Regions from separate parts of the Brevundimonas sp. Soil_N_31 genome, predicted to be linked through region 1. Evidence: predicted binding sites of a transcription regulator. Region 1 holds the regulator's gene; the other holds the start of a gene.
The links. The regulator LexA, encoded in region 1, represses DNA repair genes until DNA is damaged. The targets are predictions, from matches to a motif close to ATGTTCNCNANNTGTTCT.
Positions count from the first base shown of each region.

Region 2: a site for LexA is predicted at 2,539-2,556, ahead of AC3A3G_RS03425 (ATP-dependent helicase). Genes of this name have one in related genera too.

Region 1 covers NZ_JBDGLE010000002.1:236,473-240,885, forward strand. Annotated here, with positions in the region: gene AC3A3G_RS04205 (ComEC/Rec2 family competence protein) at 1-1,532, shown strand, start outside; gene lexA (transcriptional repressor LexA) at 1,676-2,380, opposite strand; gene AC3A3G_RS04215 (S9 family peptidase) at 2,502-4,413, opposite strand, start outside.
Region 2 covers NZ_JBDGLE010000002.1:112,031-116,443, reverse strand. Annotated here, with positions in the region: gene AC3A3G_RS03460 (DMT family transporter) at 1-45, opposite strand, end outside; gene AC3A3G_RS03455 (YbaY family lipoprotein) at 175-585, shown strand; gene AC3A3G_RS03450 (ribbon-helix-helix domain-containing protein) at 589-828, shown strand; gene AC3A3G_RS03445 (SIMPL domain-containing protein) at 825-1,556, shown strand; gene AC3A3G_RS03440 (DUF488 domain-containing protein) at 1,581-1,928, opposite strand; gene AC3A3G_RS03435 (hypothetical protein) at 1,933-2,244, opposite strand; gene AC3A3G_RS03430 (hypothetical protein) at 2,241-2,438, opposite strand; gene AC3A3G_RS03425 (ATP-dependent helicase) at 2,613-4,413, shown strand, end outside.

The DNA of each region.
Region 1 (4,413 bases):
TGGGCGGGACGCTGTTCGCCCTGGGGCCGACGCGCGCCGCCGATCTGACGCCGCCGCCCTGGCGGGTGCGGATGGCGATGAAGGTCAACGCCGTGCGCTACGCCCTGGCCGAGCGGATCGTGGCGCGCCTGGGCGAGCGGACCGGCGGGGTGGCGGCGGCCATGACCACGGGGCACGAGACCTGGATCCAGAGCCCGGACCTGGACGCCATGCGGGATTCGGGACTGGCGCACATCCTGTCGATCTCGGGCCTGCACATGGCGGTCGTGGGGGGCTTCGTCTTCTTCGCCGTGCGTCTGCTGGTCGCGGCCTGGCCGTGGCTGGCGTTGCGCGTCTCGGGCAAGAAGGTTGCGGCGATCGCAGGCCTGATCGCGGTCGGGACGTACTTGGTGATCTCGGGGTCGCCGCCGCCGGCCGAGCGGGCGGCGGTCACGGCCTCCATCGCCTTTCTGGCCGTATTGGCCGACCGGCAGGCGGTGACGATGCGGGCGCTGGCGGCGGCGGCCTTCGTCGTGCTGTTGCTGCGGCCCGAGGCCGTGGTGACGCCGGGCTTCCAGATGTCGTTCGCGGCGACGGCGGCCCTGGTCGCCCTGGTCGAGGTCTGGCCGCGCCGCATCCGAGAGTTCGCCGCACCCTGGCCCATCGTCGCCGTGCAGCGGTTCGGCAGTTGGCTGCTGGCGGCATGCGCCGCCAGCCTGGTGGCGGGCATGGCGACGGGACCGTTCGCCATGCAGCATTTCAACCGCACCGCCGTCTATGGGCTGATCGCCAATCTGGCGACGGCGCCGTTGGCGGATTTCGTCATGATGCCCGCGCTTGCGCTGGGCGCGGCGTTGGAGCCGCTGGGCCTGGGCGCGCCCTTCCTGTGGCTGGCGGGCAAGTCGGTGGATGTCATGCTGGCGATCGGCCATTGGGCGGCGGGTCTGCCCGGCGCGGTTCAGGCGATCGCCAGCGCCCCGGCGGCGGCGCTGCCGGTCGCTTTCATGGGCATACTGTTCATGTGCCTGTGGCGCGGACGGTGGCGCTGGCTGGGCCTGCCGTTCGCGGCAGCGGTGGTGATCTGGCCGCGCCCGGCGCCGCCGGATGTCTGGATCGGCGACGGCGGGGCGAATGCGGCGTATCGGCAGGGAGAGCAGGCGGTCGTGATGCGGCCTGCGGTGCGCCAGTTCGCCAGTGATCTGTGGTCCCGCCGACGGGGGCTGGAGGCGGTCGGGCGGCCGGGCGAAGGGTGGACCTGCAAGCGGTCCTTCTGCGCGCCGGAGGGCGAGGAAGGCGCGCTGGCGCTGTGGTGGGGCAAGGCGCCGCCTAGCGAGACGCAGATGGATCAGATGTGCCGCAGCGCCGAGGTGGTCAGCGTGCGGGCCGTGGTCGCGGTCCTGCCGTCGTCATGCGAGGGGCGGCTGGTGCTGGACGGCGCGGATCATGCGCGCGGCGGTTCGGTGGAGCTGTGGCGCGATGGGGCGGGCGGCTGGCGCGCCCTGTGGGCGGCGGAGGTGCGGGGACGGCGGCCGTGGAGCGGGGCTCACTCCTAACCGCTCATCCCGGCGGACGCCGGGATACACGCGCTATCGCTGGCCAGATGAGGCCAGAGGACAGGCAAACTTCCAGACGACCCGCTTGAAGCCAAGGCACTGGATCCCGGCGTCGGCCGGGATGAGCGGGATGGGGGAGGGCCTCAGTGATAGCGGCGCAGCAGGCCGACCAGCTTGCCTTGAACCTCGACCTGATCGGGGCCGAAGATGCGGGTCTCATAGGCGCTGTTCGCGGGCTCGAGGGCAATGGACTGGCCCTTCTTGCGCAGGCGCTTCAGCGTGGCTTCCTCGCCTTCGACCAGGGCGACGACGATCTCGCCGGAAGAGGCGTTCTCCACCCGTTTGATGATGACTGTGTCGCCGTCGAGGATGCCGGCCTCGATCATGGAGTCGCCTTCGATCTCGAGCAGGTAGTGCTCGCCCGCGCCCAGCATGGCTTCGGGGACGGGCAGGCGCTCGCGCTCGTGCTGGATGGCGGCGATGGGAGTGCCGGCGGCGATCTTGCCCAGCAGCGGTAGGTCGCGCACGTCGTTGGCGGCCTCGGCGACGGCGGGGCGCGGGTTCAGGCCGCCGCCCTGGATCACGTCGGGCTTGAAGGGCGCGCGGCCATTGGCCGGGGCGGCGGTCGTCGCCTGTTCCGGCAGCTTCACCACCTCCAGCGCGCGGGCGCGGTGGGCGAGGCGGCGGATGAAGCCGCGTTCCTCCAGCGCCGTGATCAGGCGGTGGATGCCCGACTTGGACGCCAGGTCCAGCGCCTCCTTCATCTCGTCGAAGGATGGCGAAACGCCCGTCTCCCGGATGCGCTCATGAATGAACATCAGGAGTTCGTGCTGTTTCTTCGTGAGCATGGCGCAGAATCCAGAACAAGGCGTGAACCGTTGATGATGTTCTGTAAGTGTTCTGGTTAAAAGTCAACTAACGCCACGCTGAACCCCCGCGCCCGCCGCATGACGGGCGCGGGGCCGGGTCTTATTGCGCCGGAGCGGCCGGGGCGCCGTCCTTGTAGCGCGCGAACCATTCGATCAAGGCGTTCATGCGGGCGGCGTTCTGGGACGGGCGGACGGCCAAGCTGTGGCCGACGCCGGGGATCTTCACCAGGGCTGTGGGCACGCCGCGCAGCTGCAGGGCGGTGTAGTACTGCTCCGACTCGCTGACGGGTGTGCGATAGTCCTCGTCGCCGACGACGACCATGGTGGGGGTCTTGACGTTGCCGACCAGCGACAGCGGCGACCGGCGCCAGTAGGCCTCCGGGTTCTCCCACGGATATTCGCCGAACCAGTAGCGGGCGAAGAAGGCCGGGTTGTCGGCCGTCAGCACGAAGCTGGCCCAGTCGATGACCGGCTTCTGGACGACGGCCGCCTTGAAGCGGTCGGTCTTGCCGACGATCCAGCTGGTCAGCACGCCGCCGCCCGAGCCGCCGGTGACGAACAGCTTGTTCGGGTCAGCGATCCCCTGAGCGATAATGGCGTCGACGCTGCTGATCAGGTCGTCATAGTCGTTCGACGGATAGTTGTGGTGGATCAGGTTGGCGAACTCGTCCCCATAGGAGGTCGAACCGCGCGGGTTGACCGACAGCACGGCATAGCCCGCGGCGGCGAACAACTGGTTGTCGGTGGCGAAGTGCGGGCCGTAGGCGGCGAACGGGCCGCCGTGGATCTCCAGCACCAGGGGATAGCGCTGGCCCTCGACATAGTCGGCCGGGAGAGTCAGCCAGCTTTCGACCGCGCGTTGATCGTGGGAGGAGGCGACCTGGATGCGGCGCACCTCGCCCAGGCGGCGGGCGCTGAGGAAGTCGGCGTTCAGGCGGGTCAGCTGGGTGCTGCGGCCGCCTTTCAGGACGTGAACGTCGGCCGGGCGGCTGGAGTCGCCGCGCGTATAGGCGATGGCGCCGTCGTCGGCCACGGTGAAGCCGCCGCCGGTATAGGGGCGGCCGAAGTCGTCGCCGGTCAGATCCTCGATCAGGGTTGTGACGGCGCCGTCCAGCGACACGCGGGCGACCTTGGTGCGGCCCTGATCGTCATAGGCGACGTAGACCGAGCGGCCGTCGCGGCTCCACACCGGAGACTGGACCGAGCGATCGAGGCTTTCGGTCAGGACGCGGCTGTTCGAGCCGTCGGCGTCCATCACATGGAGGCGGGTGTTGTGATAGCCCATCCGCTTGTCGTCATAGCCCAGGTAGGCGATGCGGCGGCCGTCGGGCGAGGCGACGGGGGCGTTGTCCGGCCCGGCGCGGCTGGTCAGGGCGGTCAGGCCGCCGGTCTGGACATCCAGGGCGAAGACTTCGCTGTCGGCGGCTTCGCGCTGCCAGTCGGGGCGACGGTTGGCGCTGAGGTAGAGGGTGCGGGAATCGGCCGACCAGGACAGGCCGCCGCCGTGGTGGAAGTCGCCGTGCGTCAGTTGGCGCGCACCGCCGCCCTGCGACCCGACGACGAAGACGTGGCGGAAGCCGGGCTTCAGATAGCCCTGGCCGTCGGAGCGGTAGGAGACGCTGTCGATGATCTCCAGCGGCGGCGCCCACTGGGCGCCCTCGGGCTTGGCCAGGGGCGATCCGATCTTGGGCTTCTCGCCGGGGACCAGGACGGAATAGGCCAACTGCTCGCCGTTGGGCGACCAGCTGACGCTGGACGGGGTGTTGGGCAGGTTGGTGACGCGGACCGATTCGCCCGACGCCATCCAGCGCACGAACAACTGCGGCGCGCCGCCCTCGGCGCTGGAGATGTAGGACAGGCGCGTACCATCCGGCGACCAGCGCGGCTGGCGGTGCGACCCGGCCGAGGCGATCAGGGGCGAATGGCGGCCGGTTTTCACGTCGATCAACCAGATGGTCGGGCGCATCCGGTCGGTCATGATGTCGGCCGTCTGGCGGACATAGGCGATCTGC
Region 2 (4,413 bases), 120 kb from region 1:
CCGCGACGACGCATTTTCGGACTGGGGAGCTTCAGACTGGGACACGCCGGCGACTCGGTCGAAACGAAACAGGAACTCCCGATAGCACCGCTTCGGGTCCGCCGTCTCTCACCTGTTGCAGCCTTATGCGACGCTGGCGCGTTCTGTTAAGCTAGTCCTTCAAAGGAGACGCTGATGCGCCTGTTCCTCGCCCCCCTCGTCCTGGCCCCGGCCCTGCTGGCCGCCGCCTGCTCCACCCTGCCAGAGACCTCCATGACCGAAGTCCAGGTCACCGCCACCTATCGCGAACGCATCATGCTGCCGCCCGGCCATGTCCTGACGGTCAAGGTCGAGGACGTCAGCCTGATGGACGCGCCGTCCCGCACCATGGCCGAGGTGCGCCAGCCGCTGAACGGTCGCGCCCCGCCCTACGCCGTCACCCTTTCGGTGCCCAGCGACAAGATCGACGCCCGCCACCGCTATGCCGCACGTGCTGAAATCCGCGACGCCTCCGGCGCCCTGCGCTTCACCACCGACACCAACTACGCTGTGCTGACCAACGGCGCCTCGAACAGCGCCGACATCGTCATGGTGGGCGTGCGCTAAGCCTTGAGCGGCCTCGCCAAACGATCGGTGCTGCTGTCCGGCCACGCCACCTCGGTGGCGCTGGAGCCTGAGTTCTGGGCCGTGCTGGACGCCATCGCAGCCGAACTGGCGCTCAGCCGGTCCGGCCTGCTGATCCGCATCGACGCCTGGCGGGGCCGCCGCCCCCTGGCCTCCGCCTGCCGCATCCTGGCCCTGCAATGGACCGGCGGCGACCGCAGTTTCGCAGAAGAGAAGACGCCATGAGCGACGCTCGCATCGACAAGAACCGCCTGATCCCCGCCGCCGTCTTCGGCGGGCTGTTGGCCGTAGGCCTGATCGGCGGCGGCGCCCTGATCGGTCAGGGCGTGGTCAACGCCCGCGCGGGCGACCGCTCCGTCACCGTGCGCGGCTTGGCGGAAAAGGACGTGAAGGCCGATCTGGCCGTCCTGCCGATCCGTTTCACAACCTCGGGCGACGTGTTGTCCGAGGTGCAGGCCCGCATCGACGGCGACCTGGCCATCGTGCGCCAGTTCCTGAAGGCGCAGGGCTATGCCGACGACGCCGTGGACCTGGGTCAGTTGGGCGTGGCCGACACCCGATCGCGCGAATACGCCAGCCAGACGGGCGGACCGCGCTTCATCCTGACCCAGACCGTGATCGTGCGCACCACGGACGTTGACCGGGTGCAGACCACGACCCGCAACCTGAACGATCTGGTGCGGCAAGGCGTGGTGCTGCAGGATTTCAACGGTCCGTCCTACATCTTCACCAAGCTGAACGACGTGCGCCCGGCCATGATCGCCGAAGCCACCGCCGCCGCCCGTAGCGGCGCCGAACAGTTCGCCAAGGATTCCGGCGCGCCGCTGGGGCCGATCAAGACGGCGGGACAGGGCTCGTTCGAGATCCTGTCGCGCGACGGCACGGGCGACGAAGCCGGCACGCCGAACAAGAAGGTCCGGGTCGTCACGACGATCAGCTATCGACTGAAATAGGTCCGCGCCAATGCGCCCGCCTAATCAGAGGTCCGTCAGATAGGCCGCCAGCACGACGGCGTCATTGTGCTCTTCGTCCTTGGCCCCATAGACCAGGGTCGCCGGGCCATCGGCGAGCGCGGCCTTCAGTTCGGATACGACATCGCCGTTGGCCTCCAACTCCGCGCGATAGCGGTGCTGGAACTCCGTCCATTTCGCCGGATCATGGCCGAACCACTGCCGCAGTTCCGTCGTCGGCGCGATCTGCTTGAGCCATAGGTCCACGCGGGCCTTGTCCTTGCTGAGACCACGCGGCCAGAGGCGGTCGACCAGGATGCGCGTCCCATCCGCATCGGACGGCGGTTCATAGACGCGCTTCAAGGCGACCTTCACGGCCTCATCCGCCCTGCGGTTCGGGCGCGGCCACTTGGGGCGGTTCAGAGGGGCGCGGCAATTCGGGCGGAACCGGGCGGTCTGGAACCTCAGGCAGGCGCGGCGTCGGCACATTGATGTCGACGTTCAATTCGGGCGTTGACGGCGCCGACGCCCTTCCTCCGGCGAAGACGAACCAGGCTATCACCGCCACGGCGACGAGAAGCCCCCCGACGATGAAGGCCAGACCCGCCCCGCCGCCCTTTCGCGGCGCCGGGACGTTGTTGACGGTAGTCTGATGGACGACGCGCTCAGGCGGGATATTGGGATCGGTCATGACGCGGCCTCAGGACCGCTCGGCGCAGCCGGCGCCGAGACTTCAGGCAGCTTGACCTCGACATCGACATTCCTGGTGTCCGACGCCCCGCCTCGGCCCAGAAGGAACCAGGCCAGGACAGCCACAACCACGACCAAACCGCCGACGATGAAGGCGAGACCGGCGTTGCCGCCGCCGCTTGAGTTTTCCGCCATAAGGCATCCCTTCCCTTTGCTGACCCTGTCGTGTGCGAGAACGACGCTCTGACTGCGCGGTTCCGGAACGGCCCTGTGCGAATAGGCCTGACTTTGGCCGCTGTGCTGCTTATGTTCTCCCATTCAGATTCCGGCGGCTCGCCCGCCTGTCCCGCCGCCTGAGTATCCGCCCCTGTGACCGACCTGCCCGCTCCCCGCATTTCCGACCTCGCCCGCGCCCAAACTCCGCAAGGGCCGGCGGCCGACTATCTGTCGGGCCTGAACCCCGAACAGCGCGAGGCGGTGGAGACGACCGAGGGGCCGGTGCTGGTGCTGGCGGGCGCGGGCACGGGCAAGACGCGCGTCCTGACCACCCGCCTGGCGCACATTCTGGCGACCGGCCGGGCCAAGCCGTGGGAGCTGCTGGTCGTCACCTTCACCAACAAGGCCGCGCGCGAGATGCGCGAGCGGATCGGCCATCTGATCGGCCTGTCGTCCGAGGGCTTACGCTGGCTGGGCACCTTCCACTCGGTCGCGGCCCAGATTCTGCGTCGCCATGCGGAACTGGTCGGGCTGAAGTCCAGCTTCACCATCCTGGATACGGACGATCAGGAGCGGCTGCTGAAGCAGCTTCTGGAAGCAGCCAACATCGACACCAAGCGGTTCACGCCCAAGTCGTTGGCCCATATGATCGACCACTGGAAGAACCGCGGCTGGACGCCCGACAAGCTGCCGCCGGGCGAGGACTTCGCCAACGGCAAGGGCCAGGCGCTGTACGCCGCCTATCAGGCGCGGCTGGCGACGCTGAACGCCTGCGACTTCGGCGACCTGTTGCTGCACAACATCACCATCCTGTCGAAACATGCTGATCTGGCGGAGGAATATCGCCGCCGGTTCCGCTACATTCTGGTGGACGAATATCAGGACACCAACGTCGCCCAATATCTGTGGCTGCGGCTGCTGACCTCCTCGACCGGCAATGTCTGCTGCGTCGGCGACGACGATCAGTCGATCTACGGCTGGCGCGGGGCCGAGGTGGACAACATCCTGCGCTTCGAGCGCGACTTCCCCGGCGCCAAGGTCATCCGGCTGGAGCGCAACTATCGCTCGACCAAGCACATCCTCGGCGCGGCCTCGGCCCTGATCGCGGCCAATCAGGACCGACTGGGCAAGACCCTGTGGACCGAGGACGACAGCGGCGACAAGGTGCGCGTGCGCGGCGTCTGGGACGGCGAGGCCGAGGCCCGGCTGATCGCCGACGAGATCGAGACCGCGCGCAAGCAGGGCATGAATTACAAGGACATGGCCGTCCTTGTTCGCGCATCTTTCCAGATGCGGGCGTTTGAAGAACGCTTCCTGATGCTGGCCATTCCCTATGTCGTCATCGGCGGCCCGCGCTTCTTCGAGCGAGCGGAAATCCGCGACGCCCACGCTTACTTGCGGCTGATCCAGTCCGAGGACGACGATCTGGCCTTCGAGCGTATCGTCAACACGCCCAAGCGCGGCATCGGCGACACCAGCGTCCAGAAGATCCTGCACATCGCGCGCGAGAACGGCGTCTCGGCCATGCGGGCGGTGCGCCACCTGATTACGACGGACGAGCTTCAAGCGCGCACCCGCACGCCGCTGGCCAACTTCGTGCGCGATCTGGACCGCTGGCGCGACCTGATGGCCATGGGCACGCCCCACTGGCAGGTGATGGAGACCCTGCTGGACGAGAGCGGATACACCGCCATGCAGAAGGCCGACCGCACCAGCGGCCAGACGCGCTTGGACAACCTGAAGGAACTGACCCAGTCGATGCAGTCGTTCGAGACGCTGCAGGCCTATCTGGAGCATGTGTCGCTGGTCATGGACCTTGAGCGCCGCGACGAGAACGCCGACGGCTCAGGCTCGGTGCAGATCATGACCCTGCACGGCGCCAAGGGGCTGGAGTTCCCTCTGGTCTTCCTGCCCGGCTGGGAGGAAGGCGTCTTCCCCAGCCAGCGCAGCATCG